DNA from 4 places in the Erwinia sp. AnSW2-5 genome. Region 1 is predicted to be linked to each of the others. Evidence: predicted binding sites of a transcription regulator. Region 1 holds the regulator's gene; each other region holds the start of a gene.
What was found. Region 1 encodes Fur, which represses iron uptake genes when iron is present. Its sites were predicted from a motif close to ATAATAATGAGAACNACTATCAA; they were not measured.
Positions count from the first base shown of each region.

Region 2: the regulator Fur is predicted to act here: its motif matches at 3,329-3,351, upstream of ftnA (non-heme ferritin).
Region 3: the regulator Fur is predicted to act here: its motif matches at 3,941-3,963, upstream of ACFL9S_RS19485 (Nramp family divalent metal transporter).
Region 4: the regulator Fur is predicted to act here: its motif matches at 6,250-6,272, upstream of ACFL9S_RS00590 (siderophore-interacting protein).

Region 1 is NZ_JBJGXA010000002.1:61,673-69,153, forward strand. Features, by position in the region: gene mtr (tryptophan permease) at 1-1,040, shown strand, start outside; gene ACFL9S_RS01855 (OprD family outer membrane porin) at 1,261-2,664, shown strand; gene chiQ (ChiQ/YbfN family lipoprotein) at 2,692-2,895, shown strand; gene ACFL9S_RS01865 (family 20 glycosylhydrolase) at 2,917-5,571, shown strand; gene fur (ferric iron uptake transcriptional regulator) at 5,629-6,072, opposite strand; gene fldA (flavodoxin FldA) at 6,469-6,999, opposite strand; gene ybfE (LexA regulated protein) at 7,141-7,422, opposite strand.
Region 2 is NZ_JBJGXA010000014.1:5,842-13,322, reverse strand. Features, by position in the region: gene ACFL9S_RS12225 (PTS sugar transporter subunit IIA) at 1-292, opposite strand, end outside; gene ACFL9S_RS12220 (AAA family ATPase) at 525-1,106, opposite strand; gene ACFL9S_RS12215 (tagatose-bisphosphate aldolase) at 1,099-2,028, opposite strand; gene ACFL9S_RS12210 (sugar-binding transcriptional regulator) at 2,226-3,203, shown strand; gene ftnA (non-heme ferritin) at 3,598-4,107, shown strand; gene ACFL9S_RS12200 (ABC transporter substrate-binding protein) at 4,193-5,320, opposite strand; gene ACFL9S_RS12195 (GNAT family N-acetyltransferase) at 5,641-6,138, opposite strand; gene ACFL9S_RS12190 (porin) at 6,209-7,330, opposite strand; gene ACFL9S_RS12185 (LysR family transcriptional regulator) at 7,440-7,481, opposite strand, start outside.
Region 3 is NZ_JBJGXA010000033.1:31,926-39,406, reverse strand. Features, by position in the region: gene ACFL9S_RS19510 (formate/nitrite transporter family protein) at 104-892, opposite strand; tRNA gene ACFL9S_RS19505 (tRNA-Ala) at 1,243-1,318, shown strand; tRNA gene ACFL9S_RS19500 (tRNA-Ala) at 1,369-1,444, shown strand; partial or broken gene ACFL9S_RS19495 (rhodanese-like domain-containing protein) at 1,554-2,024, opposite strand; gene ACFL9S_RS19490 (NupC/NupG family nucleoside CNT transporter) at 2,386-3,570, opposite strand; gene ACFL9S_RS19485 (Nramp family divalent metal transporter) at 4,011-5,252, shown strand; gene ACFL9S_RS19480 (DUF2502 domain-containing protein) at 5,329-5,706, opposite strand; gene mgrA (L-glyceraldehyde 3-phosphate reductase) at 5,870-6,859, opposite strand; gene ACFL9S_RS19470 (alpha-keto acid decarboxylase family protein) at 7,066-7,481, shown strand, end outside.
Region 4 is NZ_JBJGXA010000001.1:143,310-150,790, reverse strand. Features, by position in the region: gene ACFL9S_RS00620 (sigma-54-dependent Fis family transcriptional regulator) at 1-1,931, shown strand, start outside; gene ACFL9S_RS00615 (TerC family protein) at 1,975-2,646, shown strand; gene ACFL9S_RS00610 (TIGR00645 family protein) at 2,739-3,236, opposite strand; gene ACFL9S_RS00605 (hypothetical protein) at 3,573-3,794, opposite strand; gene ACFL9S_RS00600 (helix-turn-helix domain-containing protein) at 3,808-4,140, opposite strand; gene ACFL9S_RS00595 (LysR family transcriptional regulator) at 4,345-5,256, shown strand; gene ACFL9S_RS00590 (siderophore-interacting protein) at 5,264-6,169, opposite strand; gene ACFL9S_RS00585 (GNAT family N-acetyltransferase) at 6,362-7,481, shown strand, end outside.

The sequences.
Region 1 (7,481 bases):
CCGTTGGGGCGAGTTTTGATACCGTCACGCGCGATTTGCTTGGGCGTGGCTGGAACCTGATCAACGGTCTGTCAGTGGTCTTTGTGCTGGGGATCCTCACTTATGCGTATATTTCTGCCAGTGGCGCAATTATCCAGCACAGCCTCAATCAGTTAAATGTCGGTATATCGGCGCGGATGGCCGGGCTGCTCTTTACATTGGTGGTGGCGCTGTTTATCTGGCTGGGTACGGCGGTTGTCAGCCGGATGACGCTGATTTTTCTTGGCGCGAAAATCCTCACGTTTCTGATGATTTTCGGCGGCCTGCTGTGGCATGTTCAGCCAGCGGTTCTGCTCGACAGCCAGGGAGCCGATCGCGATTATCTGCGCTACCTCTGGATCGTGGTGCCGTTTTGTCTGGCCTCCTTTGGTTATCATGGCAATATTGCCGGATTGACGAGCTACTACCATAAAAATGCAGGGCGCGTGAGCCGCTGCCTGATTTACGGTACGCTGCTGGCGCTGGTGATTTACTTTATCTGGATTGTCGGCACGATGGGCAATATTCCCCGCAGCGAATTTAAAGCGATTGCTGCGCAGGGCGGGAATATTGACGTGCTGGTGGGGGCGTTATCCGGTGTACTGCACAATCGCTCTCTGAATCTGTTGCTGGATATCTTCTCTAACTTTGCCGTTGCCTGTTCATTCCTCGGTGTCAGTCTCGGCTTTTTTGATTACCTTGCCGATTTATTCAAACTGGATAATTCCTCGACCGGAAGACTGAAAACCACCTTGCTGACGTTTATTCTGCCGTTAACGGCCGCAATGATCTGGCCCAACGGTTTTCTGCTGGCGATCGGTTATGCTGGCCTGGCCGCGACACTTTGGGCTGTAGTCACGCCAGCGCTATTGGCATGGCAGTCACGTCGGCGCTTTTCCACCTCCACCTGGCGAGTCCGGGGTGGGATAGCACCGATTGTGTTGGTTCTGCTGTTTGGTGCATTGAATGCGGTGGTTTCATTGCTTTCCTATGTTGACTGGCTGCCGCTCTATACGAAATAGCGCTTTCGAAAAAGATGCATAAATACCATTGGAGGAAAACCGATAAATAGTTTTTTCTTCAATGGCAATGTGTGCAGTCGATCATATTTTTACATTCATGATCTCTTTTTAATTGATTATTCGCATTGCGAAAAATAGTATGAATGCGTGATGGTGGAGGGTGTTAATTAAATTAATGCCAAATAGGATATTTCCACCCAGTAAGAATAAGGAATATTCGATGCATTCTATTTTTTTTGTGAGAGGTGCGCGGTTTTTTTTACTGGCGTACCTGGTTCTGCTATCCACTTTTTTTTATTCCTCTCCCTCTGTTTCTGCTGGTTTTATTGCTGATTCCTCGCTGAATGGCAGCCTTTATTATTGGCAGCGGCAGCGTGATCGTAAAGATTTGCTTCCTGCCAGTGATAAGTACGGCCAGTATCAGCAGAACCTGCATCATTCTACCTTCAACGGCAGTCTGGATTTTTCTTCGGGATTTGCCGCTGATGTTATTGGGTTCGACTTCGCGATGTTCAGCGCGCTGGAAATGTCGAACAGCGGCCCTGCAGCGCCTAATGAAATCGGGTTTAGTGATTCAAAAACCCGTTGGGATGAACGCTGGAGCGGGGACCGTAACGGCAGCAGTATTTATCAGGCTGCAGTAAAAATTAAGCATGATGATATCTGGCTAAGAGCAGGGTATATACAACCCAGCGGGCAGACGCTGATGGCCCCACACTGGAGTTTTTTACCCGGAACATACCTCGGTGCCGAAAGTGGATATCATCATAATTTTGGCGATGCGGGGATATTGTCATTTTCCTATATGTGGAGTGACCGTTATAAAGCGCCCTGGTATGAAAATATGTATAACTTTCGTAAGGCGGATGGCTCCACAGGAATTCATTATTTGCATTCCCTGGGGTTGAAATATGACTTCACCAAAAAATTTGTTATTGAAGCAGCCTTTGGCCAGGCAGCAGAGTATATGGATCAATATTTTGCTAAAGCCTCTTATGCTTTTCCTGTGGCGGGTAATGATTTGCGTACCAGCTGGCAGTTGTATGGTGCTAAAGATAAAGAACATGGCGGTGCTGGCAATGTGAATGATGTTTACGAAGGGCTGGCCTGGCTTCAGGCGGTGACTCTGGGCTATACCACAGGGCCGTTTGATTTCCGTCTGGAAGGGACGTGGGTGAAAGCGAAGGGGAATCAGGGGTACTTCTTACAGCGTATGACGCCTGGATATGCTTCCTCAAATGGTCGTCTTGACGTCTGGTGGGATGCTCGCTCGGACTGGAATGCCAATGGAGAAAAAGCCCTGTTTGCCGGAGTGGTTTACGATCTTGCGCGCTGGCAGTTACCCGGATGGGGCGCAGGCGCATCTTATGCTTATGGCTGGGATGCGAAACCCAGCAGCCATCCCGCGTATAACCAGAGCACGCGTTTGAAAGAGTCGGCATGGAACCTTGATTTACTTTATACAATTCAAGGTGGTGCGGCGAAAGGAACGTTGTTCAAGCTGCACTACACCCAGTATGACAATCACAGCAATATTCCCAGCTACGGTGGCGGTTACAACAATATTTTTCAGGACGAAAAAGACGTTAAATTTATCATCATTGCGCCTTTTACCCTGTTTTGATCGTGCAAAACGAACAGGAGAATGGATATGAACCCAGGGATAACGCTGTTCTTTGCGCTACTGCTTTGCGGTTGCGTATCTCAGGTGCCAGGCGCTAATACGCCCAGGCGTGAAGCTATAAAGGCGCTCGATTATGAGCGCTGCCTGGATGCAGAAAAGATGGGTGGCGGCGAGGGAGTTCATGACCACTGCGGTCAATTGCGGCAGGAAATCCAGCACGCCAATCAATAAGCGACTAAGGAAGGATGCATCATGAATTATAGAAAAATTAGCCAGTTATCCCTGGCGGTAATCACTCTTCTGGGGAGCAGTGTTGCACCTGCAAGCCAAAAGCTGGTGGACCAAATTAGCCAATTCGGCGTTCGTTATCAGGTGACTGATAATCAGGCTGCACTTCATGGCGTGGACTGTGCAGCATTGGGTGCTGACTGGGCCTCCTGCAACCGTGCCACCATTACGCTCACCAATAATGGCCCAGCGATTACCAGTAAAAACTGGGCTATCTATATGAGTAATGTCCATAAAACCCTGGCCATTGAGAGCGATCAGTTCCGCACGGTACATATTGTTGGTGATCTGACCCGACTGGAACCGACGGAAAAATTTACAGGTATTGCAGCCGGTGCCTCGGTGACCATCCCCATCATCAATGAGTACTGGCAGTTGTTTATCACCGACGTAATGCCGCGCTGGTATGTGACATCGGGTGACGCCAATCCAAAAATTATTCAGGTGACAGATACCGAAGACCTTTCGCGCTTTGTGGCACCTTTTGGTGAGCAGTGGAAGCGGACTGCTACGGATAAAAACATTCTGATGCAGGCCAACAGTCGTTATGAAAAAAATAGTGATGTTGAACAGCTTACCGCTAACGCGCTACGCGGCCAGATTGTCCCGACCCCGCTTAATGTTGAGATAGCACAAGAGGATGCCGATCTCAGTCAGGGCGTCAGACTTGATCTGGCCAGTTTACCGGCACAACGCGCAGAGGCGGTGCAGCAGCGCTTATCACTGTTGGGTGTTCGCCTTAATGAAGCGGGTTACCCCATTAGCACACGAATTGATCCCGCAGCATTGAAAGGCATTCCTGCTATATCAGGTGCCTATTATCTGAATATCACTAAAGAAAAGGCTGAGGTAACGGGCTACGATGCCCAGGGTGTTTTCTACGGTCTGCAATCCATTATGTCGCTGCTACCTGGTGACGGGAGCAACCGTATTGCGACCTTAAAAGCGGAAGATGCGCCACGCTTCTCCTATCGCGGCATTTTCCTTGATGTGGGCCGAAATTTTCATAGTAAAACCGCAATTTTGCGGATGCTTGATCAGATGGCTGCCTGGAAAATTAATGTCTTCCACTTCCATCTTACGGATGACGAAGGCTGGCGTATTGAGATCCCTGGCCTGCCGGAGCTTACCGACGTGGGAAGCCAACGTTGCCACGATCTGAAAGAACAACGTTGTCTGTTACCGCAGCTTGGGTCTGGACCGTTCAATGATAATAACGGGAGCGGCTACTTCAGTCGTCAGGACTATATCGACATCGTGAAATATGCGGAAGCACGCGGTATTCAGGTTCTGCCAGAAGTGGACATGCCTGCTCATGCTCGCGCGGCAGTGGTTGCTATGGAGGCTCGCTACCAGCGTCTGATGAAAGCAGGACGAGCAAAAGAAGCCTCAGAATATCGGCTGGTCGATCCGGGGGATAACTCGAATACCACCTCAGTACAACTTTACGACCGGACGAGTTATTTGAACCCGTGTCTGGATTCATCACTGCGCTTTGCGAATAAGATTATCAGCGAAGTCAGATTGATGCACCGTGATGCCGGGCAGCCGCTGCGCAGCTGGCACTTCGGTGGAGACGAGGCTAAAAATATTCGTCTTGGCGCAGGCTATACCGATATTAAACATCCTGAAACGGGTAAGGGTCAGCTCGATCTTAGTCGTGAGGATCGGCCATGGGCGAAATCCCATGCTTGTCAGGCGATGATCGCATCAGGGAAGGTGAGCGATCTGGAGCATCTTCCAAGCTATTTTGCTTTGAAGGTCAGCAAATTAGTCAAAGATCAGGGTATTGACCGCATGCAGGCCTGGCAGGATGGTTTAAAAAATGCCCAGGATGCCCGTGCCTTTGCCACACCTGAAGTTGCAGTCAATTTCTGGGATACGCTGTACTGGGGCGGTTTTGACACGGTGAATGACTGGGCAAACAAAGGCTATCAGGTGATTGTTTCCAATCCCGATTATGCCTATTTGGATTTTCCCTACGAGGTGAACCCCCTCGAGCGAGGGTATTACTGGGGAACACGTTTTAGCGATGAGCGTAAAATGTTCAGCTTTGCGCCGGATAATTTGCCGCAAAATGCAGAAACGTCGGTGGATCGCGACGGCCAATTCTTCAACGCGAAATCCGATAAACCCTGGCCTGGGGCCGCAGGCATGTCTGCTCAGTTGTGGAGTGAGACAGTACGAACCGATGACAATATGGAATATATGATCTATCCACGGATGTTCTCTGCAGCGGAACGCGCCTGGCACCGTGCATCCTGGGAGCAGGATTATCAGGCAGGTAAGGAGTACCGTGGTGGTGAAACGCAGTTCGTTGACCAGAAGGCGTTGCGCCAGGACTGGCAGCGATTCGCGAATATTCTCGGTCAGCGAGAGTTGGAAAAATTGGATAAACACGGGGTTCACTACCGTTTGCCGGTTCCCGGCGCTCGTATCGTGGGCGATAAACTTGAAGCGAATACGGCCTTCCCTGGTGTAGCGATGCAGTTCAGTACGGATGGTGGAAAGCGTTGGCAGCATTACGACAGCCAGAATCCACCCATCATAGAAGGTGATGTGCAGGTCCGTGCGGTCAGTGCGGATGGGCAGCGTTTTAGCCGGGAGGCGTCGCTATAACGCAGGCATAAAAAAACCGGTGGCCAAGCCACCGGTTTTTACACTGAACAGTGCAGATTACTTGTCGTGCAGAGTCTCGTCTTCACGACAGTCACCCAGAGCACAATGGCCATAAAGATACAGGCTATGGTTGCTCAGTTTGATACCGTGACGCGTGGCGATTTCACGCTGACGTTCCTCAATGTATTCGTCTCTAAACTCAATAACTTTACCGCAGTCCAGGCAGATCAGGTGATCGTGATGGTGCTGCTGGGTCAGTTCGAAAACGGATTTACCGCCTTCAAAGTTATGGCGGGTAACGATCCCCGCATCATCAAATTGATTCAGCACACGGTACACCGTGGCCAGACCAATTTCTTCGCCCATGTCAATCAGGCGTTTGTACAAGTCTTCCGCACTGACATGATGGCCCTCTGGTTCCTGAAGCACTTCCAGAATTTTCAGTCGGGGAAGCGTGACTTTCAGGCCGGCCTTCTTTAATGCGGTGTTATTGTCAGTCATGCGGATATTGTCCTGTTACTTTGCTAGTCACTTAGTGGCTGAAAAGCCCTGAACATCGGTCGACGCTAAAAGATGAATGCGTCTCAGTATAGAACTGATACTCCGAAATGGAAACCATAAGGGGTGCCTGAAACCGCGAGGAATGTAAGGATAAGTGTCGTTACATCCAGGGAAGCGCGCGCCCGAATTAGGTTGGGTTAACATTTCAATCTGCATCATCTTACCCTTCTTTGGGCGACTCACGTCCTCAAAGAATGGGGCAGGTGTTGAGTAAGCGGGTAACCGATGGGGTTATTGTACAGTTTTGTAGATGAAAGTTACAAACATGTATCTATTACTTCTATAGGAAAAACCACTTGCTTGATGTGAGATAGCTCCCACATCAAGCGGTAATGGTTATGCTTCGATGATATCTTTCAGCTGAAGTTCATCAGAAATTTGTTTTACCCACTTTTCAACGCGCTCGTTGGTGAGTTCTGGCTGGCGATCTTCATCAATGGCCAGGCCAAGGAAGTGGTTATCATCTGCCATGCCTTTTGAGGCTTCGAAATTGTAACCTTCACTAGGCCAGTGGCCTACAAGCACTGCGCCATTCGGCTCAATGATGTCGCGGATGGTGCCCATTGCATCGCAGAAATACTCGGAATAATCTTCCTGATCGCCACAACCAAACAGCGCAACCAGCTTACCGTTGAAGTCGATTTCTTCCAGCGTCGGGAAGAAATCATCCCAGTCACACTGGGCTTCACCGTAGTACCAGGTTGGGATGCCAAGCAGCAGAATATCAAAGGCTTCAAGGTCTTCTTTGCTGCTTTTAGCAATATCACGAACTTCTGCAACATCTTTCCCCAGTTGCTTCTGGATCATTTTTGCAATGTTTTCGGTATTGCCTGTATCGCTACCAAAGAAAATGCCGACGAGTGCCATGAGTTTAATAACCTCTTGAATCTTAATGATATGGTGACTGCTGATTTTTTCGCAGATATCGCTAATGATAACAGACCGTCGTGAGCGGATAAATGAGTAATGCTGCCGGTTTTGTCGCTGAGTGCTAAGGTCCTGAAACCATCAGGACGGATGACGTTGCAACTGCTCCAGCAGCATTTCTTCGATCAGTTCGCTGCGGCTTATATTGCGCTCGAAAGCCAACTGATTCAGGACATCAACCGCGTCGCTGTTCATTTTTAGTTCGACACGCTTCAGGCCGCGTACTTTATCGCGCTTGAGCTGATTGCGTTTGTTGATACGCAACTGCTCATCACGCGTCAGCGGATTAGTCTTGGGTCGTCCCGGACGTCGTTCATCTGCAAACAGATCGATCGTTGTGCGGTCCGTGTTCTCTTTTGCCATAGGAATCGTAATACTGAAAGGCTGGATTGCTGATGAATAGGGCCGTTATGCCGTCTGAT
Region 2 (7,481 bases), on a different contig from region 1:
ACACCGGATCGTTATCTTCACTGCCAAAGTTCACACCCTCAGAAATAATTAATAAGGAGAGTGCCGTATGATTCACCCCTTCTTCTGGCCGGGCATGGGGCATCGCAATACCTTCGCCCAGAACATAATAGGGACCAATCTGTTCATGCATATCATAAATAGCATTAAGGTATCGGGGTTGTACTGCACCATTATCGATCATCGGTTGCAATGCAATCTCAACGGCTTTACGCCAGTTATCCGTATGCGTTAACAGTTTCAGGTTACTGTCATTAATCCAGTCGGTTAACATACATCATCGCCCTGTTCATTATTCAGCAAGTTAATTCACTATACTTTCCGCAGAATGATAAAAACGTGATCAATATGACTTATTTAATAATAAACTATTAAATATCAGTTAATTAAATCAGAAACCATAGCTTCGCCCTGGTTAATTACACCAGTGGTAACACTCTTTATTTAATACGCCATTCATATTCAGGATTAATCCTGTTTATTTTTGGCAGAGGAGAATAAATTAACTAAGCCTGATTCACGATCTCCTGCGTCCAGTGAATTAACCCGTTGAAGTCAATCTCGCTGCGTTGATCGGCAACCCATACCGGCCCGAGTTGCATCGGTTCGGCGCGATCGGCCAGTTGTTGCAGCTCTGCCACGTATTCCGCTCCCGGATGTCCCGGTAACCGTGCGCCCAGTCTGCTGCTGTAACGCTGCGCGGCCATCTCACCGGGGATCTGGCACCAGATTTCCGCAACGCGATCAATGCCTGCCGCCTCGATAAACCCTGCCAGATCCGCTTTAGGCTGGAAGCCAAACCACGCATCAACAATAAAGGTGTTACCTGCCGGGGCAGCGGCAATAATCGACCAGATCACCTGATAAGCAGCAATACCCAGCTTACGGTTCATCGGGCGGTCAATACCTTCAATCTGACGCATAAACGGTTCTTTAATCTGATCCAGCGTCAGCAGCGGCCAGCCGGTTTCCGTCGCCAGACGGGTGGCGATATGGCTTTTTCCCGAGGCGGGTACGCCGTTCACCATCACCAGGCGTTTACCCTGGGTCCGGGGGGCAGAGTGCTGCAAAACGGGCTGCTCAGGCATGGCTGGTTTTTTCCTCTGGGGTACGGGCATGGAAGTACTTACCTATCACCGCCTGAATTTCACGCAAACGTGGGATCGCCAGCGTTTCCAGTTTTTCACGGGTGATACGATGATCCAGCGAGATGCAGTCTTTCCACAATGCACGCCCGGCAATCACGCCGGAAGCGCCGTTGCTCATGGCATCCGCCACCTGGGTCAGGAAGGTTGTATGATCAACCCCCGCCGAGAGTACGGCCCAGGGCACATCTCCGGCAAGCTCAGTGATATCGGCACAGGCTTTAGCGGATCCAGGATACGGGATCTTCAGCACTTTGGCACCCAGCTCCAGCGACAGTTTGGTGCCCTGATAGATCAGTGACGGCACGCGGCTTTTATAGGCTTCGTCCGGCTCTTCCGGCAGGGGATAGGTGAGGAATTCCACCACCAGTAACAGATCTTCGCGGGCGAAATCTTCGATGCAGTGACGCAAAATATCGAGATTATGTTGATTTGCCTCCGGGCGGTCGGCGCGTAAATAGACCATAATTTTACCGCCGTTAGCCCCCAGTTCGCGCACGCGGCGGGCGCTGATGCCCTCCACCAGACGCGAGTTGCGATAGCCTTCCGGGGTAGTATCGAAACCGGAGGCATCCAGGCCAATCAGCAAGGCGGTATCGCGATTGATAATCCCGTCATCGACCAGATCCGGTACGGCACAGACGGCATCCACCAGCACGCAGGACGCCTGGCTGGCAAGATAGCGGGTGATGTCCGCCTTGATACCACCGAGCTGCCGCTCGGAAATGGCTTTTTGCTGGTCAGGATCGGCGCTTAACAGCGAACGCATCGCACCGCGCTGGTCGCAGGCAATCACCAGCATCGCGCCGTTGCTGCCGCAAATTTGCTGATAACCGCGCAGTTCAGAAGTGGACATGTGTGACATTAGGGTGAACTCCTATACAGATTACAGGGTAAAAAGCCGTCGTAGACGACCCGAAAGTTACCTTTAGCCTGTGTGCACGACGCCGGGCTGTTGCCGGTGAATCTCCAGTCCTGTCAGGGGTTTCAGCCACCTGTGCACGTTGCAATTTTGCGGATGTTGAGCAATAATTCTCCAACCGATGAAGTGAGTGTAATACATTGCAGAAAGGAATTACAACCCTGAAAGAGCCACTTTTACAAGATCCCGCCACCACGCGGGCAATGATGCATATGGTGGCGAAGCTGCACTATCAGTCCGATATGTCGCAGGTCGATATCGCTAAAAAACTGGGCGTGTCCACCGCCACGATCTCGCGTCTGCTGACCAAAGCGCGCGCGGCGGGGATTGTACGGATAGAGGTGATTGAGCTGACGTCCCCTGAGGAGATCACGGCGGATCTGATTGCCCGGCTGGGGTTAAAAACCGCCGCCGTGGTGGAATCTCCGCCCGGCAATGTGCTCAGCGCCCTGAATGCGCCGCTGGCATCGCTGCTTCAGCAGGCCGATCTGGTCAGCGGTTCGGTGGTGGGCATCGGCTGGGGACGGGCGGTACGTGAAGTGACGTTATCCGGCCTGCCGCGCCTGCCGGGGGTGATGACGGTGGCACTTAACGGCGGTATGCAGCAGGCAGCAGCGCATTTTCAGATTAACGAATTTGTGCGCCAGGCCGCAGAACAGATGGAAGGTACGCCGCATTTCCTGCACGCGCCCTATATCTCGTCGCCAGTGCTGCGTGATGCGTTTCTCTGCGATCCGGGCGTGCAGCAAATTACCTCGCTGTGGGACGATCTGGACGTGGCAATCGTCGGCGTCGGCTTGACGCATCATGCGCCCCACCCCAGCGAAACCAGCACCGCCACCCCCGATGAGCAGGCGCTCAGCCATGCGGCAGGCGATGTACTCCGCCACTACGTCACCGAACAGGGGGAAGTGCTGCACTGGGAGGGCGAGCAGCGGATGATTGCGGCATCACCGGACCAGCTTCGTCAGACACCGTTATGCATCGGCGTGGCGGCCACGGCAGAGAAAGCCGCCGGGATTATTGGTGCGGTACGTTCCGGCATGATCAACGCGCTGGTCACCGATATTAAAACCGCGCAGGCCATCCTCGACCGTCTGGTCACCGATCCGCAGTAAATACAAAACTGCCTTTATCCTCAGCGGATAAAGGCAGCTCATTCGCAGTAAAAATAACGCCTTATAAGAAACAACCCAATACGGATTAATTCTCATTCCGCAGTATTAATCCCCTTTATATTCTAATAGGAATGGTTATCATAATCATTTATAAAACAGAACCATTTATATTCACAATGGAATGATTATCACTTACCAATCATACCTTTAGGTGATTTCAATAAAATTAGCCTATGCTATATAAAACGGTTTTTATTTTATCAGTCTGCGTGCATAATGCGCAGAAATCACCTGTTTACTCGTTATACTTCACGTTACAGAAACATTCACTCTGTCCCTGTAACATGAATTATTAAGAGTAATAAATCGCAAAATATAATGTTAAGGAGTCACCATGCTGACTAACGAAATGACCGCTCAGTTGAACGATCAGCTGAATCTGGAATTCTATTCTGCCAACCTGTACCTGCAGATGAGCGCATGGTGCAATGACAAAGGTTTTGAAGGTGCTGCTGCGTTTATGCGTGAGCACTCTGCGGAAGAGATGCAGCACATGCAGCGTCTGTTCAACTACCTGAGCGACACGGGCGCAATGCCGGTTCTGGGCACCATTGAAGCCCCACCGGTGACCTTCAACTCCCTGTACGAAGTGCTGGAGCAGGCTTATCAGCACGAGCAGCTGATCACCGCTAAAATCAACGAACTGGCGCACTCAGCCATGACCACCCAGGACTACTCCACCTTTAACTTCCTGCAGTGGTATGTGTCTGAGCAGCACGAAGAAGAGAAGCTGTTCAAATCTGTACTGGATAAACTGGCACTGGTGGGTAACAGCGGTCAGGCACTGTTCTTCGTCGATAAAGATTTGCAGAAACTGAGTGAGCCAGGCGCGCACCAGGGTTAATGATCGCTCTCCTTGTGAGATAACCGGCCGCCAGCGGCGGGTGATGAAAAAAAGCGAACCCTTTGCGGTTCGCTTTTTTTTTGCCTTACTGAGCCGGTTTCAGGGTCACCCAGTAACCCGGCTGATAATCGATCGGCAGGAAGCGCTGATGGAACTCCCGGAATGTGGCATCCGGGTCGATATCTTTAAACAGCTCAGGATGCAGCCATTTTGCCAGCATCTGAATGGCGACAAACTGATAAGGACTGTCGTAGAACTGATGCCAGATAGCGTGCGCATTGCCGTTGGTAGCCACCGGCAACGTACGGAAGGCCGGACGCGCCATCAGGGCGGTTAACCGCTGGGTCGCCAGCGCCAGATCCGCGCCAGGTCCCACGCCCACCCAGCCACCGGCCGTGTTGTAGTTTTTCCAGTTCGCGCCGGTCACCACCACCACATCCGGGCGTGAAGCGATAATCTGCTCCGGGTTGAGCGTGCCGAAGGTGCCAGGGATCAGCCCTTTAGCAATATTCGTTCCCCCTGCCACTTCCACCATACGGCCGAAGTTCTCGTCGCCGAAGGACATGCAACACTCTTCCGTATAGCCCCCAGCGCGGTCCAGCATCACTTTCGGGCGCGGACCCTGATAGTTCTTCAGGCGATCGATAACGATATCGATCTGCTTCTGGCGGAAAGCGATGATCTCTTCCGCACGTTCCGGTTTACCGACCAGTTGCCCCATAATGCGGATGCTTTTCACCGCGTTCTCAAACGGCTTTTCGCGGAAATCGATAAACACCACCGGAATACCCAGCTTGTTGAGTTTTTCCGTCAGTTTAGATTCATCGGTGGCGGCTTTCGATTCCAGGTTCATCAGCACCAGATCGGGCTTCAGCGTCAGCGCCTGCTCAACGTTAAAAGTGCCATCTTTCGCGCCGCCAAAGGTCGGCAGAGCGGTAATGGACGGGTATTTTTTGGCGTAGATCTGATAGCTGTCAAAATCAGCTTTCGGCAGATCGTCACGCCATCCCACTACACGCTGGAAAGGCGCATCGGTATCAAAGGCCGCCAGCAGATAAATCTGCCGCCCTTCACCGAGGATCACGCGTTTTACTTCAGATTTGATTTCGACCTTACGGCCGCTGACATCTTCCACCACAAACGGTGCAGCCAGCAGACTGGCTGACGCTAGCAAGCCACCCGCCAGGATCACTGCTTTACCCCAGAACGTCATAACACTCTCCACAGAGGAATAATAATTATTCTCAATCTCAATTGAGCTGGGGAATGCTACGACGCGGCCGGGGTTATTACAATATATGTCAGAAAATTTCGCCTGAGGAGGTCGGCCACAGAGGGATCCCCGCAGAAGCGTTGCTCGCTGTGGATGTTAAAACCTCCGCGGCATCTCGATCTGATGTAGGGGGCGATCATCTTTTCCGATCGCCCCGTGCTGATGATGTGCACCCAACGGGCGGACCGAAACAGAAGGGCCGCCCCTACGCGTCCTGAGTTGTTTTCAGTTTGGGTGTCGACATGGACCAGCGTTGCTGGTCAGAAAGTAAAACGGTAGAACTTCGTATCCACCGTCATCACCGGGAAACTCACCGGCAGATCCGTCCGGGGGATGTCTCTGAAGCCGTTTTTCTCGTAAAAACGATGCGCCGCAATAAACTTCGCGGTGGTGCCAAGGAAGATACTGTCCACGCCCCGATGACGCGCAAACATCAGCAGCGTATTGAGCAATGCCGAAGCCACACCCCACTCCCGGCCGCGATACGGTGCGGCGACAAACATCTTACGCAGCGCCGTTTGCTGCTGACCAATATCCTTCAGGCCAATACAGCCCACCACGCGATCGCCAATCTGCGCCAGCCAGAAATCGCCGTTGCCCTGCTGGTAAAAATTCCCGATATCGCTGAGATCCGGCTGCTGCGCTGCCGTAATGGCAATACCGAACTCCTCATTCTGGATCGGCAGGATCAACTGCACAACACCGGGCTGGTATTCAGGTCGGTAGCGCTGGATAGTGACAAGCTCGCTGGGCATCATACGTGGCTCCGCTGGTTTAAGATCGTTCGGCAGGAGTTTAATCTATCGCTTTTACTAATACGTTGGCGAATTAAAAATCGTAGTAAATCGACAACGACGTCACGTTCGGATCATTCGCCGTCGTGGCGGTAAATGTTTGTTCCAGATAGACGGAAAAACCGTAAGCCAGCTGCGTGTAAATCCCCAGATAGCTGTGGTTGGCATGATAATGTTCATTCCCCTGCAAACGCAGCGTATCGACAGCAAAATAGGGCTGAACGCTGTGCAGATAAGGTTTGTTGATCGGGAAGGTGTAACCGGCAAAAGCTTCCAGTCCGTAACCGTGTCGCGCGAAATAGTCGTCGGTACTCTGCGGGGGGACAGCAGGAACATAGTGGCGATACATCGTGGCGGTACTCACCAGATACCAGTTGCCCGGCGTCCAGGTCATCGCGGCGCCGCTAAACGCCTGACGATAATGACGTTGTGTCGCGCCCGCTCCCCGCACCGTCGCGTTGGTCTGATTCCAGCTGGCGCTCATGGTGAGGTCTTTTGCCAGCCGATAATCAAAACCTATTCCGCCACCGCGCTTACGCCGGTAATACTGGCTGTTATCCAGCACCAGCTCATCCTGCGGCAGCAGATAACTCGCATAAAGCGTCAGGTCACCAAAAGTATTTTTATATTTCAGGCTGTTACGCGGCCGCTCCCCCCCATCATAATCCCCCCCGACGCCAATCCAGTTAGCGCTGGCATTGCCATCATTACCCCAGACATCGCTTTTTCCCCCGATGGTGTCGTAATAAACGCTGTACTGGTGGCCAAAGGTCAGCGTGCCGTAGCGATCATCTTTAATGCCGCCAAACAGCTTACGCTGCCGATCCCAGCTCCGGTCATGATCGTAATGGTGTTTCAGGCCCAGCGCATGGGCGGTATCCACGCCCAGCGAGTAGAAACCGATGATTGACGTGCCGGGCCTGAGCAGGTAATCCGCACTGAAACGAAAGCGTGTACCGCCGTCATGCCCGGCGTGATTATCCTCCCCCCTATGCCAGATAAACTCCGGGCGAACACTGCCGCTGACGCCCAGGCTCAGCGGGGCTAACCACGGATCTGTGAGGGTGTTTTTTTCCAGCACGGTGATGGTCGCACTGGCCGAAGATGAAACCACAACCAGCATCACGACCGCCAATGCCTTCCCTGTTTTTTGCATCCTGAATATCACCTTATCGCCCCACCAAACCACAGCCAGCCGTTCTGCCAGGCGATATCATCAATAAATGATGTTTTTTCCTCGTGCGTTTTAGTGGGATGTGCGGTGTTTAATTCTCTTTTTGTGAGTCACCGCAATAAAGACGAAATAA
Region 3 (7,481 bases), on a different contig from region 1:
TCACGCGAACAACTAACACAAATTACTAACCTTGGCAGGACAAAGAGTAAAAATTTGGTGCTGGATCGAGAAATATCCCTTTAAAGAGCAGGGGATACTGAAATTAGCGCGATACAGAGCTTTCAGGTTGAGGGATTCGGTAGGCGACAAAATAGGCCAGACCGACAAAAATAGCACCACCCACGGCATTGCCAAGGAACACGGCAACAAAGTTAGGCAGGTATTCGGCCCAGCTCAGGTAGCCCGCAAAAATGGCAGCAGGAACAATAAACATATTGGCGACGACGTGCTGGAAGCCAATGGCAACGAACGCCATGATCGGGAACCACATACCGAAGATTTTGCCCACGACATCTTTACTGGCAAACGCAATCCAGGTGGCAAGACACACCAGCCAGTTACATCCTACACCAGAAATAAAGGCGTGCAGGAAATCCGCATTCACTTTTGCGCTGGCAACCGCGACGGTTTTCTTCAGGTAATCCCCTTCCGTCATTCCCAGCATATGGCCGAAGAACCAGGCGATGGTAACACTGCCAATAAAGTTGGCGAGGGTCACCCAGAACCAGTTACGTACGACACTCAGCGCAGAGATCTGACGCGCAAACCACGCAACGGGCAGCAACATCATATTCCCCGTCAGCAGCTCTCCCCCAGCCAGCACGGTGAGGATAATCCCTACCGGGAAAACGGCGGCTCCCAGCAGGGTGCCAAATGAACCCCAGCCAACAGGCAGTTGGGTTACCACATGGATATAAAGAAGAAAACCAAAGGCGATAAAAGAACCGGCGAGAAAACCCAGGATCAATAAAGAGGAAATCGGGGTACGACTTTTGATCACGCCTGCCTGAACAACGACAGCCGAAATCTCTTTTGGAGTGTGCAAGGACATAATAGCTCTGGTGTTGTGAGTTGCTGGTAAAGTGCCAGATTTCGCCGCTCTCTGAAAATAGGTGATCATCCGTCACGGAGTAGGCCTGGCATTCAAAATCCGGCGCAGTCTTGCATGCTCAATTAACAAAAACAAGTAGCTTTTAGGCTCATTATTAACCTGTGTTTAACAAAATACACGGCAGCAACCGTGTAATGCGTAACAGGTGTGATAAAAACAGTGAGTTAGCGCTTTTATTGGCCTGTTGACGTCTTTTTCAGCGATCGGTCTCAGAATGTTATTTTGCCGTTGACACCAACCCCACTGTTTCATATTATCCCCGCCGTCAACACGACAGAGTTTTTCGGCTTGGGGGTATAGCTCAGCTGGGAGAGCGCTTGCATGGCATGCAAGAGGTCAGCGGTTCGATCCCGCTTATCTCCACCACATCTTCACCAGCAGATGGGGTGGCACCGAAAAACGCAGAGTTTAGTAGTGGGGGTATAGCTCAGCTGGGAGAGCGCCTGCCTTGCACGCAAGAGGTCAGCGGTTCGATCCCGCTTATCTCCACCAAATTCTCAATAATCCCGATGATGTACCCGTAATCTGCTTAGGCGGATTTTTTTTTGTCTTTTTTTAGCCGATCTTTGACGGGGCCGGGCATGCCCTAACCCCGATGTTGTTACGCCGTTAACACGTTAAAACCATGCGTACCGTCGCGAACCAGCTGCGCAACCAAACCATATTCCCAGTCGAGATAGGCTTACATCGCTTCCGGCGAGTTATCTGTGCCTTCATCAGGGCGACGGTAGCGATCGATACGGGGAAGCAGCAACGCAGTTTCTCCCTGAACCACGGGTAACCCGGCGGCTTTCCAGGCGGTATTTCCCCCTTTCAGCACGGTAACAGGCTTGGCGGTTAACTGCGCCAGCTGCGCCACCGCATAGCGCGCCAGCATACTGCTACCGCAGGTCACCACATATTCTTCGGCTTCGGGCAGTATGGCGACGCCCTGTTGCGTCAGTGCTGATATCTGTAGCCAGGCCGCCCCCGGAATATGCGCGTTGACGTAGTTGGCGCTGGTGGTGAAGTCCAGCACCTGGATATCCTGCTGTTCCAGTAACCCGGCAAGCTGCGCCGGTTCCACAGTGTCACCGGCGTGGTGAACCGCGGGATACGGTTGAGGATTTCGATATCCAGCTTCGACAGGGCGATGTGCGCCCGCGCCAGGGGGGATGTCGCAGTCGGTGGCAGATAAGATGATCCGCTGGATAGTGCAGGGGGCCGGTGATGGATTTGTGCAGATGCCTGCGTCACTGAATGGCTGTGCGGAGTATCAGGGAATAATGTTGCGCGAGCATCTTGCGGTGCCGCTGTAAAAAATAAGGGGCGATCGTTGATCGCCCCTCAGGAGTAAAACGGTTGGACCTGTGTTCCGGTCCAGGGGTGACCATCTGTTTCTGCGTAGGGGCTGACCATTTTTTCCGGTCAGCCCGCCCCGCTCTCACAAAACGTTACAGCACCAGACCCGCAATGGAAGCTGACAGCACGCTCACCAGCGTAGAGCCGTACAGCAGTTTCAGGCCGAAGCGTGAAACCACGTTACCCTGCTCTTCATGCAGACCTTTGATCGCCCCGGCAACGATACCGATAGACGAGAAGTTCGCGAAGGAAACCAGGAACACCGACAGAATGCCTTCAGCGCGTGGTGACAGTGTGGTCGCAATTTTCTGCAAATCCATCATCGCCACAAACTCGTTAGACACCAGTTTGGTGGCCATGATACTGCCGACCTGCAACGCTTCACTGCTCGGCACGCCCATCACCCAGGCAAACGGGAAGAACACGTAGCCGAGGATACCCTGGAAGCTGATGCCGAAGACGAAATCGAACAGGGCGTTGATGGCAGAGATCAGGGCGATAAAGCCGATCAGCATCGCGGCAACAATCACCGCCACTTTGAAACCGGCCAGAATGTATTCGCCCAGCATTTCAAAGAAGCTCTGGCCTTCATGGGTGTTACCCAGTTTCAGGTCTTCTTCATGGTCGACGCGGTACGGGTTAATCAGCGACAGCACAATAAAGGTACTGAACATGTTCAGCACCAGCGCTGCGACCACGTACTTCGGCTGAAGCATGGTCATGTAGGCACCAACAATCGACATCGACACCGTGGACATCGCGGTGGCAGCCATGGTGTACATGCGGCGCTCTGACATCTTGCCGAGGATATCTTTATAGGCAATAAAGTTTTCTGACTGTCCCAAAATCAGTGAACTTACGGCGTTGAAAGATTCCAGTTTACCCATGCCATTGACCTTCGACAGCACCGTACCGATGGCGCGAATGATGATAGGCAGAATGCGGAAGTGCTGCAAAATACCGATCAGTGCAGAGATAAACACGATAGGGCAGAGGACGTTGAGCCAGAAGAACGCCAGGCCTTTATCACTCATATTGCCAAAGACGAAGTTGGTCCCTTCCGCCGCGTACTTCAGCAATTTTTCGAACAGATCGGAGAAACCTTTAACGAACCCAAGGCCCGCTTCCGAGTTCAGGAAGAACCAGGCGAGCAGAACTTCGATCACTAAAAGCTGTACGACAAAACGGATACGGATGTTTTTGCGATCGCGGCTGACCAACAAGGCCAACAGGGCGACCACCGCCAGTGCCAAAGCAAAGTGCAGAATGCGGGACATATTTGCTCCAAATTAGAGGGCTGTTATATTTCGTTGCACATTCTATGTAACAAGAACCGGAAAAACGAGATCTATACCGCAATATAACAATTCCCTATTGCATCAGATTTCAGAAAAGCTTGAGCCGTCACATGTTTTCAACGGATTTGAACCCATTACGTTACGTTCAGGAACTTTAATGCTCGATTTACAAACACTTTGCAACACTCTTTTGCTGAAAAAATGCCCTCTTAGCGGGCAAGTGATTTCCGAATACCTTACAGTGAAAAGGGTTGCTGATTTTTTGGCTATGGCGTAATTTATTCCAAAGTATAGCCATTGCTATACTTCTTAGTAATGGCTATCACTGCAATCGGAATAACCATTCTAAATGCACTTGATAATCATTATCAAATAAAGGCACTATAGTTGCCGCGTGAATCGTCTCAGGGGTAGCCACTATGTTCGGAAGCCGCACTGCGGAGCAGAACATTCGCAGTAGTCGTAAAATCAAATTTGCCTTAATGGGGCCAGCCTTTATTGCGGCAATTGGCTACATCGACCCCGGCAACTTCGCCACCAATATTCAGGCCGGAGCTTCCTACGGCTATACCCTGTTGTGGGTCGTGGTGTGGGCGAACATCATGGCAATGGTCATTCAGTTGATGTCGGCCAAACTGGGCATCGCCACGGGGAAAAACCTGGCCGAACATATTCGCGATCGCTTTCCTCGTCCCGCAGTCTGGTTTTACTGGGTGCAGGCAGAAATTATCGCGATGGCGACCGATCTGGCGGAATTTATTGGTGCCGCGATAGGTTTCAAACTGGTGTTCGGCGTCAGTCTTTTACAGGGCGCGATGCTCACCGGGGTCGCCACCTTCCTGATCCTGATGCTGCAAAGTCGTGGCCAGAAGCCGCTGGAGTTGGTGATCGGTGGCCTGCTGCTGTTTGTCGCGGCGGCGTATGTGATCGAGCTGTTCTTCTCTCAGCCGAAAGTGGTCGATTTGCTACAGGGAATGGCGGTGCCTTCACTGCCAACAGCGGATGCTGTATTGCTGGCGGCGGGCGTATTAGGGGCGACGATTATGCCTCATGTCATTTATCTGCACTCGTCGTTGACGCAAAAAGGCGATGGTGCGACGCGCGGTGAACGTTACGCGTCCACCAAGCTGGATGTGGCAATTGCGATGACGATTGCCGGTTTCGTTAACCTGGCGATGATGGCAACGGCAGCCGCGACGTTCCACTTTAGCGGCCACAGCGGCATTGCCGATCTTGACCAGGCGTACCTGACCCTTGACCCGCTGCTGGGTAAAGCCGCCGCGATGGTGTTCGGTCTGAGCCTGCTGGCGGCGGGTCTGTCGTCTACGGTGGTGGGCACGATGGCGGGGCAGGTGGTGATGCAGGGCTTTATTCGCTTCCATATTCCGCTGCTGGTGCGCCGTGTGGTCACTATGCTGCCTTCCTTTATAGTGATTATGGCGGGCTGGGAACCCACGCGTATCCTGGTGATGAGCCAGGTGCTGTTAAGTTTTGGGATTGCGCTGGCGCTGGTGCCGCTGCTGGCCTTTACCGGCAACCGCGAGCTGATGGGCGATATGGTGAACTCGCGTCTGATGCAGAATATTGGCCGTGCGATTGTTGTCGTGGTGGTGGTGCTGAATGGTTATCTGCTTGTCTCAATGGCGATGAACCTGCTGTAGGGGTCGATCATCTTTTCCGATCGACCCGTGTTTCTGGCCGACCGAAACTGATGGTCGGCCATTACGGTTCTGTAAATTACCAGCGGTCATGACGATCGTTGCGGTCACGCTCATGGTGACGTCGATCCTTCTCATGATGGCGCCATTCGCGGCGGCGATCGTGGTCGCGCCAGCGACGTTCTTTCTCCCATTCATGCTGACGGCGCATCTCTTCATGACGTCGCCATTGCTCGTGTCGCCACCAGCGGCCTTCATCGTAACGATAGTTATTGCGCCACCAGCCATTGTCGCGCCAGCGGCCGCCATCCCAGTAACGTCCACGATCGTCGCGGTCGCCTAAATGCAGCGTGATGCCAGGTGCCAGTGTAATACGGGCGCTGTCGGCGTGAGCTGTGTGCATCGCCAACGGGGATAAACTTGCCAGCAACGTGGCAACAAGCAATAAGCGTTTCATATTATCTCCTTTATCGGTGGTCTGACTTCTCCACCGTAGAAGCACAATATAAACACTTCACCGGGATTACGCCTGGCGAACTCTGAAAAAAGACGTAACAGATCGATTTGGGATTTATCTGGAGGGGTGGGCTGGCCGAAAAACAGACCAGCCGCGTGAGCCGTTAGCCTAAAATAGTTTCGATCTCCGCCAGTTCATCAGCGCTGAAGCGGCGGTTACCCAGCATCTGTACCGCATCATCAATCTGGCTGGTTTTGCTGGCACCGATCAGCACCGAGGTCACGCGGTCGCCACGCAGCACCCATGCCAGCGCCATCTGCGACAGTTTCTGCCCGCGGCGCTGCGCCAGCGCATTCAGGCGCTGAACCTTATCCATTGTCTCTGGCGTCAGCTGATCGCCACTCAGGAAGCGGCTGCCGCTGGCGGCACGGGAATCCTCAGGGATGCCGTTAAGGTAGCGGTCAGTCAGCATGCCGCCTGCCAGCGGTGAGAAGGCGATGCTGCCAACACCCTGTTCCGCCAGCACGTCCAGCAGGCCCGTTTCAGGGGCGCGTTCAAACATCGAATACTTCGGCTGGTGGATCAGGCAAGGTGTTCCAAGGGCTTTCAGCAGGGCGATCGCCTGCGCCGCCAGCTCTGCCGGGTAGTTGGAAAGCCCAACGTACAGCGCCTTACCCTGGCGTACCAGATGGTCAAGGGCGGTCATGGTCTCTTCCAGCGGCGTTTCCGGGTCCGGGCGGTGATGATAGAAAATATCCACGTACTCCACGCCCATGCGTTTCAGGCTCTGGTCCAGGCTGGAAATCAGATACTTGCGTGATCCCCAGTCACCGTAAGGGCCATCCCACATGGTGTAACCGGCTTTGCTCGAGAGCACCAGCTCATCACGATATGCACGGAAATCTTCACGCAGAATGCGGCCAAAATGCTCTTCTGCCGACCCCGGAGGAGGACCGTAGTTATTCGCCAGGTCAAAATGAGTGATACCGTTATCAAACGCATGACGCAGCAGGTCACGACTGTTGTCTACGCGGGTACTGTCACCAAAGTTATGCCACAAACCGAGGGAGATGGCCGGGAGCTTCAGGCCGCTGCGCCCGCAGCGGTGATAGGTCATTGTCTCGTATCGCTGGGCATCTGCTTGATAAACCATGAATAAATCCTGTTGTTAACGCGTTGGGGTCATTGAACAGCATAGTAGTGTATACGGTTACACTAAATGAAATCGCGCGGCGGATCGCAACTTAAGGATAATTCCTGGCCCGTAACGATCTGTTGCCAATTCGCCCGGCGTCTTTCCGATAACAGAGTGAAAATAATCGCTAATACTGAGATCAGGTGGCACAGAGGAGCAGGGCGATGAACAGCTATACAGTGGGTGACTATCTGCTTGCGCGGTTAAATGAAATCGGTATCGATCATCTGTTTGGGGTGCCCGGTGACTACAACCTGCAATTTCTCGATCATGTCATTGACCATCCCCGGCTGGCCTGGGTTGGCTGCGCCAATGAACTGAATGCTGCTTATGCCGCTGACGGCTACGCTCGCTGTCGCGGGGCCGCAGCACTGCTGACCACCTTCGGCGTTGGTGAGTTAAGCGCCCTGAACGGCGTGGCGGGCAGTTACGCTGAATATCTTCCAGTGATTCATATCGTTGGCGCACCATCGCAAACCTCACAGAACAACGGCGAACTGCTGCATCACACGCTGGGTGATGGCGATTTTGGTCACTTCCTGCGCATGCATCGGGAAATCGCCGTGGCCACTGCGGTGCT
Region 4 (7,481 bases), on a different contig from region 1:
GACAGCTGAGCTTGCCTGCGGGCAGTGATGCCAGCCGCTGGGACAGCCTGCTGGAACAGGCAAGGCGGGATTTTGATGCCGGGCGTGAGCCGGAGTTTGTGCGCCCGGATGTCCTCAGTTCGTGGAAAAGCAGCCGCGCCGCCGGGATTGATCCTGCACACTTTGCCTACACCTTCCCACCCGAAGAGCGGGTTAAACAGATTCTGGCCGATAACGCCGAGCTGATTGAAGTGGCGGGCAGCATTATGGAGAATCTGCTGGCTTATAACCCGGACGGCCACATTAATCTGACCGATGCACAGGGGATTACGCTCTCCTGCTGCGGGCGCGATCTGACCCCGGTGGGCAGCATTCTGACCGAATCAGAGATGGGCACCAACTGTACCGCACGCTGCCTGAAACAGCAGCGGCTGGTGTATATGCTCAACGGTGAAAACTGGAAATCTGCCTTGCGTGAGCGCCACCTGCAATGTGCTGCTGCGCCCATCCGCGATGCCGAGGGGCGGATGATCGGCGTACTGACGCTGACCGCCAGCCAGGATAATTTCCACTATCATACTCTCGGCACCGTGCAGGCGGCCGCCGAAGCCATCGGGCAGCAGCTGATCCTGCGTGCGCTACTGGCCGAGCAGAAGTCGATCCTCGAAACGCTGAACGAAGGGGTGATCGTGCTCGATCGATCAGGGGTGATCAAAACCATCAATCGCTATGCCCGACAGATCTTCCACGGACTGGCTCGCGCCGGTCATCAGGTGGATGAGGTGCTGAACCCGGAACATACGCGCCTGGCGACCATGACCTTCTGCAACGACCGCGAAATCGTCTTCAGTCCCGCAGAGAATCAGCGCGTCTGCTGCCTGGTGTCGGTGATGCCCGCACCGGGAGGCGGTAAGGTCATCGCCCTGCGCGAGAATCAGCGAATCCGGGCGATTACCCGCCGGGTGATGGGTGCCAGCGCCAGTTACACCTTTGATATGCTGTGCGGCAGCGCGCCTGCCTTGCAGGTGGCGATGGATAAAGCACGTAGCTGCTGCCGCAGCGACAGCACCGTGTTACTCACGGGCGAGAGTGGCACTGGCAAAGAGCTGTTTGCTCAGGCGATTCATAACGGCAGCCTGCGCTGCGGCGAGCCTTTTATTGCCGTTAACTGCGGTGCGCTGCCGCGCGATCTGGTACAGAGCGAGTTGTTTGGCTATATGGACGGTGCCTTTACCGGATCGCGACGCGGCGGTGCCGCAGGTAAGTTCGAGCTGGCAGAAGGTGGGACGCTGTTTCTGGATGAAATTGGCGATATGCCGCTGGAAGCGCAAACCAGCCTGCTGCGCGTGTTGCAGGAGAGCGAAGTGGTGCGTATTGGCGCCTCGCAGCCGGTGAAGGTCAATGTGCGCATTATCGCTGCCACCAACTGCAATCTGATCCGGGCAGTGGAAAGCGGGGCGTTTCGCCGCGACCTCTACTACCGGCTGAATGTGATTTCTATTCCCATTCCGGCCCTGCGCGAACGCAGCAGCGATATCCCGGCGCTGACCGAGTGGTTCCGCGAGAAAGTCTGCACCCAGTTGAAGAAGATTAACGTGCAGTTTACTGCTGGGGCAATGGACGCCTTAAGCCAGTACCACTGGCCGGGTAACGTCCGGGAGCTGGAAAACATTGTTGAGCGGGTGATCAATATGAACGACGGACTGTTTATCGATGTGCAGGAGCTGCCCGATGAAGTCACCCGACGCGCGCCCTCCGGCAGCGCGGTTCATCCGGCGGAACCGCAGCAGGCCGCTCGGCTGGATGTGAATGAGCGCGCGCATATTATTACCACGCTGGATGCGCTGAACGGCAATCTGCGCCAGGCGGCTCAGTTAATGGGGCTGTCACGCGCCGGGTTATATAATAAACTGAAGAAATATCAGATCAGTGCTGACGCGTTTCGCCGCTGATCGCTTCGGTCACTGCGGTGACCCCTTTCGCTGTGTTGACTGAGTGCTTATGTGGTTCGAACATCTGGATTTTGCCGTTATCCTGCTACAAATCGTATTAATTGATCTGTTACTGGGTGGCGATAACGCCGTGGTTATCGCCCTCGCCTGCCGCAAGCTGCCCCCGCATATGCAGAAAAAAGCGATTATTCTCGGCACGCTCGGGGCGATTGTTGCCCGCGTTGTGCTGCTGATTATTGCCGTTCATCTGCTGGCGCTGCCGTGGCTGAAGGTGGTTGGTGGCCTGCTGTTGCTGTGGATTGGCTTTAAGCTGGTTGGCAACGAAGAGGAAGAAGCCACCATCAATGGCGACAATCGTCTGTGGAAAACCGTGCTGACCATTACGCTGGCCGATGTGGTGATGTCGCTGGATAACGTGCTGGCCGTGGCGGCTGCCGGTAAAGGCAACGTCTGGCTGGTGTCGTTCGGCGTGTTGATCAGCATTCCGATCATCGTGATGGGCAGTAAACTGGTGCTGACGTTGCTGTCGCGCTTCCCGTTTATCGTCACGCTGGGTGGCGCGCTGATTGGCTGGATCGCGGGCAGTATGCTGGTCACCGATCCGGCGCTGCTGCCTTATACCGCTGCCATTGCGTATCTGTACTGGATGGCCGGAGCCATTGGGGCGCTATTGGTGGTGGGATACGGTGTGGTAAGACGCGAGCGGGCGTCGTAGGGGTCGGGCATGCCCGACCCGCATTAATACTGGGTGAGGCATGCCTCACCCCTACAAAAATGCGATGGTTTTCGGAGGCATTTAACCTGACGCTAAATCTTCTCTTTCTTCGACATACTGTCCAGATAACCCATCACAAACGCCGACAACACAAACGTCAGATGAATAATCACGTACCACAGTAGCTTGTTATCCGGGATATTCTTCGCATCCATAAACACACGCAGCAGATGGATAGAGGAGATCGCCACAATCGATGCCGCGACCTTATTTTTCAGCGATCCCGAATCCATCTTGCCCAGCCAGTTGAGCTTCTCTCTGTTCTCATCAATATCCAGCTTAGAGACAAAATTTTCGTAGCCGGAGAGCATCACCATCACCAGCAGACCACCGACCAGCGTCATGTCGATCATCGAAAGCAGCACCAGCACCATGTCATTTTCCGACATCTCAAGCACATGTGGCAGCAGATGGATCAGCTCCTGGAAAAACTTAATGGCCAGCGCCACTAATCCCAGCGACAGCCCGAGGTAAATCGGTGCCAGCAGCCAGCGCGCAGAGTAAATCAGGTTTTCGACGAAACGTTCCATAGCATCCAGTTCACAATTCAACAGGGCGAACAGTATACCCGATGGCTGATGACCTTTTTCAAGGCATGCGCACTGAAAACAGCGGAATTTAAGCGACTTTACGTTGAGGACATCAATAACATCCCCCAGCCTGGAATAGGGACGACTGGAATCAGCCTTCTCTTAACAGGTCGACATAAGCTTGATAGCTAAACATCTTCCCTCGTAAGCGACCCGTAGTTTCTACCAGCACACCAGCATTTTGTAATGTGCGGATAACAGTATTGGCCGTTGGGAATGACACACCAAGCGCTTCTGATGTTCGCTCGACTGTCATTTTCGGCATCGTTGGCAACATCAATTAGAGCCAGCGGGCACCTCATCCTGGCCACCCTGCGGCAGCAGATCGTTAATCGGGCGCATCATCTTTTTCATCTGGCGTTCATAGCCGAACGGGCTGCCCTGCCCGTTATCGGCATGCATCGTGATCGGTGCCTGCTGGCTTGCCGCAGCGGCCTGGGTGAAAGGATGAAGAGACAGCACCGCCAGCACGGCGGCCATTTTAGTCAACTGGCGCACGGGTCCTCCGGACTTAATGATATTGACGGAACTGAATGCGGTAATCGCGCGGGGTAACATTGAAGTGCTTTTTAAACACCCGCTGGAAGCACTGCTGGGAAGAGAAACCGAGGTCCATCGAAATCGCCATGATAGTTTTGGTCGAACCCACCAGACAGCGGGCGGCCTGATCAAGGCGGCGACTGCGGATAAACGTCGCCAGGGTGATGCCCCTTTGCTCTTTAAACGCCCGTTGCAGATGCCACTTTGAATAGCCGGATTTTGCCGCTACGGCTTCAATATTGAGGCCTTCTTCTAAGTGATCGTCAATCCAGTCGACGATCACGTCGACGATTTCATTTTTCATTTTTAGCTCCGCGATGACGGGCGCAGTACGCCCACTCCTGCCTTAAAAGAACAAGGAAGTTAGTTATTATTTTGATTTTATTGAAGTAATTGCGATATGAAAAAAAAGGGAGAACATATCAAAAAAACGTGGAAGGGATGGTATTAGACCGATTAAAATAGTTCAAATAGATAATATGAATCTTGGATAATAGACAGGGGCTATATGCCAGCTAACATGGATCTCAACCTGGTGCGGGTATTTATCGCTATCTATGAAACTCAGAGCGTCAGCGGGGCCGCCGCACGTCTGTTTATTACTCAGCCCTCTGCCAGCTACGCCCTGGGTCGGCTGCGGGATGCGACAGGTAATGAGCTGTTTAAACGCAGCCGCAAAGGGATGCAACCGACCCCAACCGCCAGCCAGCTTTATACGGTGTTTAAAAAGTCCCTGAGCGGAATTGAGAAGGCGGTGGCAGATACCCGCAGCTTCTCTCCGGACACATCCTTTCACAAATTTCGTCTCGCCCTCTCTGACCTCGGCGAGCTGCTGCTGCTGCCCGGCCTGGTGAAACATCTGCGCGCCGTTGCCCCTAACGTGCAGCTGGAAGTGATCCCGGTCGAGATGCGAAAACTGGATGAATGGTTGCTGACCGGAAAAGTCGATGCCGCGCTGTGCAGCCGTAACGAGAGTATTTCGCTGGCGCAGCGTGACCGGATGATGGATGAGCGTTATGTCTGCCTGCTGAACGGCCAGCACCCACGTATTGGCGACACCCTGACGCTGGATGCCTACCTGGAGGAACAGCACATTATTGTGTCGACCATCAGCGGGCATTACATGGTGGAGGAGCGGATAAAAGAGTATGGCTTTGAGCGCCGCATTGCGCTGGAAGTCCCGCACTTTGCGGCGCTGGGCGAGCTGATTGCCTCCAGCGACCTGCTGGTGACACTGCCTTCCAGCGCGGCGAAAATCTACGTCGCACGCGGCAACGGGCGCATCATCGCACTGCCGTTTGAGCTGCCGAATCTTGAGGTGTACCTGTACGGGCACACCGAGATCGGGGATATCACCGCCAAAACCTGGTTCTATAACCTGCTGAAAAACGTCAGTCCACAGCTGATGGTGCGCCGCTAACTAAGGGTTAGTCGTTGCGGCGCGGGCCACGGCTCCAGTAGGCCATAAAGCTGATGCACTCCGGCGACAGGCCACGCTCGCCAATCAGATAGCGGCGCAGCTGTTTAACAGCGCTGGACTCGGCAGCCACCCAGCCGTGAAAACGCTTATCCGCGCTATCGGCACGGTCCCAGAGGATGTCGCCCTCATTCTCTTCATGCAGCTCACCGCGCACCAGCGCACTTTCCGGCAGCGTTACCCGCTGTTGCACCGCCCCCAGCAACGCTTCACCATGAGATGCGCCGGTTGCTTCACGCGGCAGCCAGTGGATCTCGGCAAAGGCATAGTGGCTGAGATCCACGCAGTCGCCGCGTTTCGGCATTTCCAGGAACATCTGTAACTGCGGCGGGTTGCTCCAGCCAGCCAGCTGTTCAAGGATCGCTTTCGCCGCCGGGAGTGCGGTTTCATCTGCGACGACCAGCGCGTGCTCCACATCCGGGTGCGGGTCCCACTCGTAGCCACCGCTACTGGTTGGACAGGCGCGGTTCGGTGCCACCATTTGCAACGCCGCACCCGGCTCTGCATTCAGTGCCCAGGCAGAAGCCGGGCCTTCGGTGCCGTGCATCACAAACTCGACTTCCACTTCCCCGGCATCAGCATTAACGTGGCGAAGGGTATAGGTGCGGGCGATCGGGCGGATGTCCTGCGGCATCGCGCGCGCTGTTTCCCACCAGGTTTTCTCCCCTTCATCGGTGAGCGTGGATGGCGTGCCGTTGAGGGAGGGAAACAGCAGTTTGATCCGCTGATCCGGTGCATCCATCTTCATCTGACGCACGTCATCACCGCTGAACACGCAGCGCAGCATCGAAGGTGAAAGTACCTGCTTACGCGCCAGCACCACATTAAACAAGCGATAACCCTGAACACTCGCCATAAATCCGCCTTGTAAACCTGAAAGCCGCGCACGTGTGATAACGCACATAAGGTCGGCAAGAATAGCAAAGCCAGATGATAATGAGAATGAGAACGAGGCTTCTTTACATCTTGAGTACGGAATAACGGATTGATCCCGGCGCAAAAAGCCGTCAACGTAGCACTTTCCCTGTGGTAAATGCGGAGCGCACCGATGTCCCTGACTGTCCTGATGCAACTGGCCGATATTCCGGCCAGTCAGTGGGATGCCCTGGCCCCCAACTCTCAGCCTTTTTTACGCCATGCTTTTCTCTCTGCGCTGGAAGAGAGCGGCGCGGTGAGCCGTGCTTCAGGCTGGCTGCCGCAGCATCTGCTGTGGGTGGAGGACGGAACGCCGCGCGCGGCCATGCCCGGCTATGCGAAAAATCATTCGATGGGGGAATACGTTTTCGATCACGCCTGGGCAGAGGCCAGCGAGCGGGCCGGTATTCCTTATTATCCGAAGTGGCTGTCGGCGGTGCCGTTCAGCCCGGTCAGCGGCGCACGGCTGCTGGGCGACGATCGCGCGGCAGCGCAGCTGTTACAGGCCTTACCTGCGTTTCTGGCCGAACGGCAGCTTTACAGCGGCCATATTAATTTCAGCGATGAGCGCATTCGCCAGGGGCTGGAGCAGGATCCGCGCTGGCTGCCGCGCCTCGGCTGTCAGTATCACTGGCACAACCGGGGTTTTCGCGATTTCCAGGATTTTCTCGATCTCCTCACCTCGCGCAAACGCAAACAGCTGCGTAAAGAGCGCGAACTTGTCGCCAGCCAGGGCGTGGAGTTTGTCTGGTATCAGGGCGCAGAGGTGACAGAAGCGCAGTGGGATTTTGTGTACGCCTGTTACGCCAATACCTATCGCGTGCGCGGCCGTCAGCCTTACCTGCCACGCGTGTTCTTCAGCCTGCTGGCAGAACGGATGCCGGAAGCGATTCGCGTGGTGATCGCCAGCCAGCACGGAGATCCCGTCGCGATGGCGTTCAGCCTGGTGGATGGCAACACCTTCTATGGCCGCTACTGGGGCTGCCTGGAAGAGTTCAACCGCCTGCATTTTGAAACCTGCTTCTATCAGGGGATGGAGTACGCCATTGAGCACGGGTTACAGCGTTTTGATGCGGGGGCGCAGGGTGAACATAAGCTGATCCGCGGTTTCGAACCGGTGCTGACGGAATCCTGGCACCTGCTGCGCCACGCCGGGCTGCACGATGCGGTCGCTGATTTTCTGCATCAGGAGCGTGACGGCGTGCGCAACTGGGCCGAAGACGCTAAAGCATCGCTACCGTGGCGGCAGCCCG